DNA from 2 places in the Paenibacillus sp. FSL E2-0177 genome. Region 1 is predicted to be linked to the other one. Evidence: a T-box and tRNA genes for the amino acid it is inferred to sense, from the RefSeq annotation. Region 1 holds a T-box; the other holds one or more tRNA genes.

Region 1 (4,818 bases):
TTCATGCGGCAGATGCTGCCAGATTTCCTCCGAAATAAACGGCATAAACGGATGGATCAAGCGCATCGTGCGGTCGAGTACATAAGCAAGTACGGACTGTGTCTTCGCTTTGGCTGCGGCATCCGTTCCGTAAAGCGACAGCTTCGCGAACTCAATATACCAGTCACACAAATCGTCCCAAATGAAGTTGTACAGCTGGCGGCCGGTCTCGCCGAACTCGTACGAGTCAATTAGACGCGTAATTTCACGAGAAGTTTCGTTCAGGCGGTGTAAAATCCAACGGTCAGCCGTAGTTAGCTCACCAGTAATGTCAATATTCTCAAAGCTAACCCCTTCAAGATTCATGAGGGCGAAGCGTGACGCATTCCAGATCTTATTAGCGAAATTACGCGCCTGCTCTACCTTTTCCCAGCGGAAGCGTAAATCCTGACCCGCTGTGCTGCCGGTAGAAATCATATAACGCATAGCATCTGCGCCGTACTTCTCGATAACCTCAAGCGGATCTACACCGTTGCCGAGTGATTTGGACATTTTTTGTCCTTCAGCATCCCGTACCAAACCATGCATCAATACGTCCGAGAATGGTTTCTCTCCGGTGAATTCCAGTGCCGAGAAGATCATCCGCGCTACCCAGAAATAAATAATATCGTAGCCCGTTACGAGCACATCGTTCGGATAGTAACGTTTGAAATCTGCACTGTCTTCATTCGGCCAGCCTAGGGTTGCAAACGGCCAGAGGTTGGAGCTAAACCAAGTATCCAGCACATCCTCGTCCTGTTTCAGGTCGGTTAAGCCGCTGATCCGGCGCGCTTCTTCCTCGTCATTCGCCACAACCAGCTCACCGGTAGATTCAGAATACCAAGCCGGAATACGATGCCCCCACCAAAGCTGACGGGAAATACACCAGTCGCGTACGTTTTCAATCCAGTTCAGGTAGGTTCTCTCGAACCGTTCAGGTACAAAGTTAACCCCATTACCATCCTTCTGTGCATTGATGGCAGCTTCGGCGAGCGGCTGCATCTTCACGAACCATTGTGTGGACAGGTACGGCTCAACAACCGCTCCTGAACGTTCACTGTGTCCAACTTGATGCACATGATCTTCAATAGAGATCAGAACGCCTTGCTCCTTCAGATCCGCCGTGATGGCCTTACGGCATTCACTCCGGTCTTGACCTTGGTAAGGTCCTGCTTCTTCGTTCATCGTACCGCTCTCATCCATTACGTTGATCTGCGGCAAATTGTGCCGTTGACCTACCTCGAAGTCATTTGGATCATGAGCTGGCGTGATCTTAACCGCACCGCTACCAAACTCTTTATCTACATACTCGTCAGCGATAATTGGAATCTCCCGGCCGATAATCGGCAGGATCAGGGTTTTACCGATCAGATCTTTATAACGATCATCCTCAGGATGAACAGCAACTGCCGTATCACCCAACATCGTCTCCGGACGTGTGGTCGCTACAGTGATATGTCCGCTGCCATCTTTAAGGGGGTAACGCAGGTGGTACAGATGACCGTTAACTTCCTTATATTCAACCTCGATATCCGACAACGCCGTACGAGCCGCCGGGTCCCAGTTGATGATACGTTTACCGCGATAGATCAAGCCTTTATTATAAAGCTTAACAAATACCTCGCGAACTCCCTTCGACAAACCCTCATCGAGGGTAAAACGCTCGCGGGAGTAGTCAAGGGAAAGTCCCATTTTTGCCCACTGCTCATGAATGGTGTTCGCGTATTTGTCTTTCCAATCCCACACCTGCTCCAGGAACTTCTCACGTCCGAGGTCATGTCTGGAAATCCCCTGCTCGCGCAGCTTCTGCTCTACCTTCGTTTGTGTTGCAATACCTGCGTGGTCCGTACCTGGCAACCAAAGCGTATCGAAGCCCTGCATCCGTTTAGTACGAATCAGGATATCCTGTAATGTGAAATCGAGCGCATGCCCGATGTGCAGCATTCCCGTTACGTTTGGCGGCGGGATCACAATGCTATAGGCCTGAGCATCCGGACGCTGGCCTGCACGGAAATATCCACCCTCTGTCCAGTAGGAATACCATTTCTGTTCTGCTGCCTTCGGATCATACGTTGTTGGCATCTCGTTTTTAGATTCATTCGTAGCGGCAGCATCTGCCGCTGTTAGATGGTTTTGGTCAGCCATTCTCTGATACCTCCACTAGTTTACTTGTAGTTGCTTATAGTTGTTAATAAAGTTGCTGTATAGAGCGCACAGGTCTCTGAAAAAAACAAAAAGACCCCTCGTCTCAAAGGACGAAAGGTCATTCTTTCGCGGTACCACCTTTGTTTCGCGCCAATGAAAAATAAAACTACACTTCTTACCCTACGGATTCAGAAGCTTAGCGCGACACTCGTACAGATAACGGCTGCTACCGGCCACAACCTAACTTATCCTTCACAGGTATGAAGATAAGCTCAGAAGGGCGACTCCGGGGCGACTTCGGGGGCTGTTTCCTACGGAATGTCACAGCACTTGCAATTCCGCTCTCTGAAGGGCTGACCGCCTACTCTTCCCGTTCCCAGTCTTTACTTAGATATTGCTTACTCCATAATACATTTTGAGCCCCCCCTAGTCAACCTGGATACGCCTTTGCAGCGGGACTTTAGGCTGAATTTCGACTTATTTCTTCTGAAGCATCCCTTCCAACAATGAAACAGCAAAAATCCCGATCCTAATACCTGATCGGGATTCACCTATTCATGTGTGTACGCATCACGATTCGATTACGGGATGTACAACACTTGGCCTTCCTCTACACTCTGCCCGGATAAGCGATTATACATTACCAGCTCCCGCGCACTTAGCTGATACTTCTCTGCTATGGTATCCAGTGTTTCTTCACGCTGCACAATACACAGCCGAACTTTGCGGAACATGTTAGCTCCATCCGCGCTGGCAATGAATCTGCTCTTCCATTCCGTATTATTGCCAACCTCTGGAACGTCCACTGCTGCAGATGTATTTCCTTCCGACTGCAGAGCTTCCTGCTCTTTACGGACACGACTGGAGCTTAGTAAAGAAGAGAAGGTGAGATGTTCTTTTTCCGGAATTTCTGCTTCTTTTTTACTGCCCAAGGCGATCTTAAGATCTTGTTTCTCCTCATGAGAAGCCACACTCTCTTGTGAAACAAAAACTTCGTTCGCATTCTCATTAATCGGCGCAGTATTCTCTTCTTGCTTAGGAAGCTCATTATTAGCCTCATTTTCAGAAGCGAACACAGGGATATCCTGAATTGCATCTGCACTAACGGCTGGAACAGCGGTCTCTCTAGGAGTAAAATATTCCTCTGCCGACTGTTGGTTCTCTTCGCTCACATAGCTTGCTTGATTCAGCTGAGACACCTCAACCTCTTTGTTCTGGGCCTCGGCTTTAAACCAGTAATCGGATAAACCCGCTTTAGCATCCTCAACTTGGGACTCCAGACTATGTGTCCGTGCTTTAGCTCCCTTGTCCTTCTCCTGACCGGATGAGAAATTGACTACAGGGGACGTATGAGCGGCTCCACTTGAGACTAATGATTCTTCTGCTTCCTGTTCATTCGCTTCGGCATGCTCATGTTCTTCTACAGCAACCTGTGAGGCATCCTCACCAAAGGTCCACTGTGAATTTTCATAAAGTGCATCATTTTCCTGTTCTTGTAGCTCCGCAGTAGCTTCTACCCTGTCATCATTCACAGGAGAATAGGCGACTGTATACTCCTCTTGCTGCCAGGCTGGTTGAGGTTGAGGGTCCGCACCACCGATCCCCCGCAGCGATAATACGCCTGTTATATTCACAGTGCGCATCGTGAGCAGATCGATATCAAAATTCTCAATCTCTACCCCAATATCTTCAATTGAGCTGACGCGTGTAAGCGGAACAGTGATTTCCACGGGAATGGCATGCTCCAGACGTTGTGTTCGGTCATCTTCACTCCGGTAAAGCCCGGTAAGCAACAGCTGACCATATAACTCGGCCCGATCCTCCCGCTGAATCACCTGAATTTCCGGAAGTAGTTCAACCTCCTCCAGCTCAGCTATTCCCGGAAGCTCTTCCGAAAGGTGAATGCGTTCGTAAATATCAAACCGCAAGCCGTGGGACTGATCAAACACGGGATATGTCCTCCTTCTTGGCATAATCTAACCCTGAGACAGGCCCAGAGCATAAGCCCAAAATGTTACTCCCCACATGTATATGCTTCAAACAGAGAGGCATGACAACTTTGGTAGTACTAACCGGACAGGATGCTAATAAATTTCATGAATTTAAGAGCTCACCAAACCTTCAGCCTGCTGATAGATGCACTACTTCGTAAGAACAAAGTATTATATGCTGCTTTTATTAATAAGACATGGATAGATGTTTTTTTTCTGAAAAAATAGAAAAAGAACAGCAGAACCAGCTTTTGCTGATTCTACTGTTCCTTAGCCACTTACGTATCTGTCAGGGTGCTTCAGACAGCAGCTCTCGCAGCTGCAGCATATCCTCCGGCCACGGATCGCTGACTTCCAGCTGTTCTCCGCTCCAAGGATGGCGGAAGGACAATGCCTCGCCATGCAGGGCATGGCGGCCGGCAGCGCTGGAAGCCCAAACCGGACCGCCATATAGTTCATCCCCATACAAGGGATGACCCATATGGCTGAGATGAACGCGAATCTGATGCGTCCGTCCAGTCTCCAGCTGCACATGCACTAGGCTTCCGCCATGCAGTGCCTCGCGCTCGATGATTCGCGTCACGGCAGATTGTCCGCCGGGCGAGACCCGTCTGCGCGCAGCGTGATGCCGGTCGCGCCCAATCGGGGCATCGATCACCTTAAG
Region 2 (4,818 bases), 2.7 Mb from region 1:
GCTATTCGAATCGGGAGTCAAACAGGCGTGCTTGACGGGAAAGCGGTAGATCTAGGAGGAATACCTTTTAAATCCAAAGAAGATGGGATATATGTGCCGGCCCGTTTTATCGTTAAGGCTTTCGAAGGCAGCCATCTCCGTCTGGACTCCACAACGAACACACTTTTAGCAGATGATCTGAAGACCTACAATGTTTTCACAGAATCCTTTGGAGGGCGTACCTATACGCTGGTCAAAGCTAATGGTGATTTATATGTCTCACAAGGCAAGGATACGGTGATAAAACTCACTTCACTCCAAACAAACTTTGACTGGGCAGGAATGAAGATCGAGAAAACGGCGGGGGGTCTGCTAGTCATTAAGATTATTGATTCCTATGGAGAGCCTCATATTAATACACGCGAAATCACACTCATATTCAAAAATGGTGCATTACTACGCAAGGCCACATTCGCTTACCAGTTCAGAGGAGATGCGGATTTCAAACCTTATGATGGCAACCTCATCTTGCATGATGGTAATACCTTACGTTTCATCCAAGACGGCACAGGCAATGTAATAGATACTCTTGATCTTGTAAAGCTGGGTGGCGAGGAAGATGCTTACTATGTAGAAAGCATTGATAAAGAAATCATACTGCTTCGTGGAAATCAGAATGGATTGCTAACCTTAATCGACCGCCAAACAGGCGAGCGAACCCTTTTGTATAAGGAGCTACTCACAGCAAAGGATCAGGAATATGCGGAAAATAACGATGTTCCTTTTAAAGGAGATACTTTGAAATTCGTAAAACGGAGCGGTGACAAATTGTATTTTATAAATGACTCCCCTCTTACTGGCAAAAAAGAAGTTATCTACTCCATTGAAGCTCATTCCAATAACTCCAAGAATAATACTGATTAGAAAGTACAGCACAAGCATGTGTATAGATTAAAGAACTAATCGAATCCTCCCCAGTGATTATCCCTGAAAATTAACCTTCCTACATATAGGCAAACGCCGTGAACGTTGTAGGCAAAGGACCATAGACTGTTATCAGGATTGAAACATTCGAGGAGGATATCCATGGAATCAAATACAAATTTTCATCAACAGGTCGCTTGGAATTGCATGAATAAATATGTAGGTATAGTAACGACTGATGGTCAATCCTTTGACGGCTTCATCGCTCACGTGGATCAGAACTATATCACCCTAGCGGTTCCCAGCAATGAAATGGTCGATCGTATGAACGGAATGCCTGCCGAGCAGTCGAACTATAGACAATTCGGGTTCCAGCCCGGCTTTTACCCAAGACGCCGCTTCTATCCACGCCGTATCCCTTTTTTCGGAATAAGCAGTCTATTTCTACTCCCGTTTTTTATCTGACTCGGTGCAGGGGGATGAAGGGTCATCCCCTTTCTAGCTATTTAACTACTTAATCGGAGAAAATTAAGAAGTAAATACAACTCTACATCTATATTGATTATAAAAAAGAATTGCCATCCTACTCTATCGTATGGTATTATAAATTTCGTCGCAGGACGGTAGCTCAGCGGGAGAGCACTATCTTGACAGGGTAGGGGTCATGGGTTCGAACCCCATCCGTCCTATACTGAAAAAGCCTTATATAATAAGGCTTTTTCTTTTGTTTAGGGATGTTTAGGTTTTGACTGAAATACAAATTGGTGCCATTATGGTGCCCTGTAGTAGACTAAAGCAAAAAAGTGGTGCCATAATCGGCACCACTTTTTTATCCTTGTAACCATTTAAGAAATACATCTTTTGAGACTTTTATCATCTTTCCGACCCTCACGATATGAAATTGACCCGAGTTTAATAGTTCATATGTTTGACGCTCACCTATACCAAGTATTTGTTGTATTTCCTTCGCTGTAAGTACAGAGGGATAATCAGAAGTAGTCTTATACCTTTGTTCAATCACCCTTCTCTTCCTCCTTCTCGAAAGACAAAAACTCAAATATCCTATATTTTTCAAGAGCCGCTTCAACGGCAGCTTGCGTCCGTTCTCTATCTATCTCAGGCAATAAAATCTGTTGCACTGGGCAATCCCCCTTTGTTAAGAATCCCCCGACCGAAGTCGGGGAGTATACCATCTTAGAACGGCAGATCGTCTTTATTCACAGGAATTATTTGACCATCTGTATCTTTTAGTTCCTGTTGTTCTTCCTGTTCTTCCTGATCGTCTTCTCTTTCTTCGTTCTCGTCTTCCTCTTCAGTCACCTCTTCTATCGTCATCTGACCGGAGTCAACATTAACCGATCCATCATTATCAATCGTTCCGCGAATACCTTGATGCGTATGTGTTGGAGTATAATCATCCAGATCAGCTTGCGAGCTGCTGAAGCTTACGAATGCTAGCCAGTATTTTTAATGTTTCGCAGGATGGATACCTGCTGGTCTGTGATATTGCCCTCGATCGTTAACGTGATTACGTCCTCTTTATTACCAAATTTGATATCCTTGATCTTTGTAGTTACGTTGGCTTTCATTTATAATTGCTCCTCTCAAATTTGGGTTTTATGAAAAAATAACCACCGCAGCTAATGCGATTATTGAAGCAACACATATTGCTGCCATGTCATGCTACCGAATTTATTTCTGTCCATTTCGGCGATTTACCCTATGAATGAAACTAAGAGAATAAAAGCAAAGATGATCTTAACCATATTGACGTCAGTTCCTCCCTAAATCCGTGCTATATTAATTAAGAGGTGAATTTTATGAACGGCAAGAAAGTTATCACTATTCTTTTATCCATCTCTTTACTAGGTGTGATTGCTTACTTCGGAATAGCTTATGGATTACTATGGTATATCTTTAATGGGTAAGAAATGAAGATTATCCAACCCCTTTATAAGTTCAGTACAGCCAAACTATCTCTTATATCCTCCTTGTGGGAGAGAGTCTTTTTTTTGAAATTTGTTATACTTAAATAAAAACTTTTAATGAGGTGCTATCTTGCAATATTTTTTTTTAATACCGTTGGTATTTGTTTTGGCGATTCCCTTGGTTTTACTGTTAAAAGGTGATTATGGAACCAAAAACAAAGTTTCAGATAAAACTACTAACATAGAAAAAAAATTAGACAGAATAATAGAATTACTTGAAAAGGATAAGGATGCATAAGCATTTTTATCTTTTTTTCATGTCGCAATATGTATCTACTACGTTATAACCTTTGTGAGAGGAGGGCTATTAACCCTCTCTGTCCCTGTATCTTCGTACTGAGAGTATCCGATTTTGAATCTGTTATGAGCCGATTTCAAGCGAGAGGAACTGATAAAATAACTCAACTCACTGGGACACTCCCAGCGTATTACGCCATCTTTGATATCTTGATATACAAAGGTAAGGATACGGAGTTTGTACATCTGGAGTCCCGGACCAAATCTGGCATGCTTCGAAGCCCAGTATTTACAGAGTTTATCGTATAAGCACCTAATAGACTCTTCAGGCATTAGCTTGACAGGTTATTTTATGTTTGTTCTGAATCTAAATCGCTACGGGACAAACGTGGCAACTCATAATTTCTAACAACACCTAGCCTCTAAAATTGGTCCCTTTTTTTATTAAAGAATTGGTAAAGGCGGGAGTAGACTCAATTGGTGTACTGGGATCAACTGGAAACTATGCGTATCTTAGTAGAGGGGAGCGTTTGCGTGTCCTTGAGCTTGCTGTTAGTTCTGCTGAAGGGATTCCCGTGATGACAAGCATAAGTGCGATTCGAACTTCAGAAGGACTTCAATTAGCGGAAGATGCACAACAAGCTGGGGCAAGTGCAGTACTCTTGGCTCCTATCTCCTATCAGGCACTAACAGATGAAGAGGTGTTTTTTCTATACGAGCAGGTGACAAGTTCACTCTCCATTCCACTTTGTGTTTATGATAATCCCGGCACTTCACATTTCCATTTCAGTGATGAGCTGTACAGCAGAATTGCTGTAGAAAAACTCAGAGCTGTTATTCCACTCCATGTTACGTTTGGAATAAGCGGGAATCCATCCGCATATCCAGGCTTAAGTGCAGGTTGTGACTTATGGTCTCAGTGCTAGGTGGTTTATTTCCGAGGTTATGTCTAGATATCACAAGAATGACTCAAAGTGGCCATTAGAAGAAGCACAACACCTTTCAACATTACTAGAACCGATCTGGAAGTTATTCAATAGCTATGGTAGCCTTCGAGTGATTTCAGCAGCTGCTGAAATAATTGGCTTAATTAAAAGTCCTAGTCTTCCCTTGCCTTTACAACCATTAAACAAATCCGTTAGGAATCACCTGAATATCATTCTAAAGGAATTAAAGTTTACTGTATAAACTTAATATAATTCATTGGGAAGTATATATGCTGCTCTATAACACTGGTAAGGATCGTTAGTTTTCATCAATACAACAAATCCCCCTCCTACCACTTAAGGTTGATGGGGGATTTGTTATAGACATGCTTATGCCAAAATCACGTTTAAAATATTACAACATTGTCAATTGTCAACTATTTTGCGTTCATTAACAATGAAGTGGGTATTTTATGAATATAATCATCTTATGCAAGGGGGCTTTAATATGAATCTCACACTGATTTTTCACGCAATTGAAACAGAATTACAACTACAAATACATTTAGTCAGTGGAGAGACATATGTTGGTTTTTGTCAGGAGAGCGACTCTACAGGTTACTTCACAATAAGAACTAAGAGTGGTTTATTTTCTTTTCCTTCTTGGGCGATCAAACGGATTAAAGAAGTGTGATATCGTAGGTTATTGAATGCATGCTCTAAATTCAAATCACTTCCAAACAAAATGAGATCCAGCAAGTTTA

What was found. The T-box of region 1 lies ahead of MHI25_RS24880 (valine--tRNA ligase). A T-box ahead of a tRNA ligase gene usually reads a tRNA of that ligase, here a tRNA-Val.
Region 2: it has a tRNA-Val gene. The T-box ahead of MHI25_RS24880 (valine--tRNA ligase) is inferred to sense a tRNA for this amino acid. The anticodon was not compared.

What each region holds. Positions count from the first base shown of each region.
Region 1 is NZ_CP150307.1:5,561,477-5,566,294, forward strand. It holds gene MHI25_RS24880 (valine--tRNA ligase) at 1-2,163, opposite strand, end outside; T-box leader at 2,267-2,550, opposite strand; gene MHI25_RS24885 (LysM peptidoglycan-binding domain-containing protein) at 2,745-4,112, opposite strand; gene MHI25_RS24890 (RluA family pseudouridine synthase) at 4,444-4,818, opposite strand, start outside.
Region 2 is NZ_CP150307.1:2,816,924-2,821,741, reverse strand. It holds gene MHI25_RS12525 (copper amine oxidase N-terminal domain-containing protein) at 1-903, shown strand, start outside; gene MHI25_RS12520 (hypothetical protein) at 1,066-1,368, shown strand; tRNA gene MHI25_RS12515 (tRNA-Val) at 1,521-1,592, shown strand; gene MHI25_RS12510 (helix-turn-helix domain-containing protein) at 1,733-1,924, opposite strand; gene MHI25_RS12505 (hypothetical protein) at 1,917-2,042, opposite strand; gene MHI25_RS12500 (hypothetical protein) at 2,098-2,238, opposite strand; gene MHI25_RS12495 (hypothetical protein) at 2,358-2,492, opposite strand; gene MHI25_RS12490 (hypothetical protein) at 2,962-3,129, shown strand; partial or broken gene MHI25_RS12485 (dihydrodipicolinate synthase family protein) at 3,572-4,316, shown strand; gene MHI25_RS12480 (hypothetical protein) at 4,563-4,748, shown strand.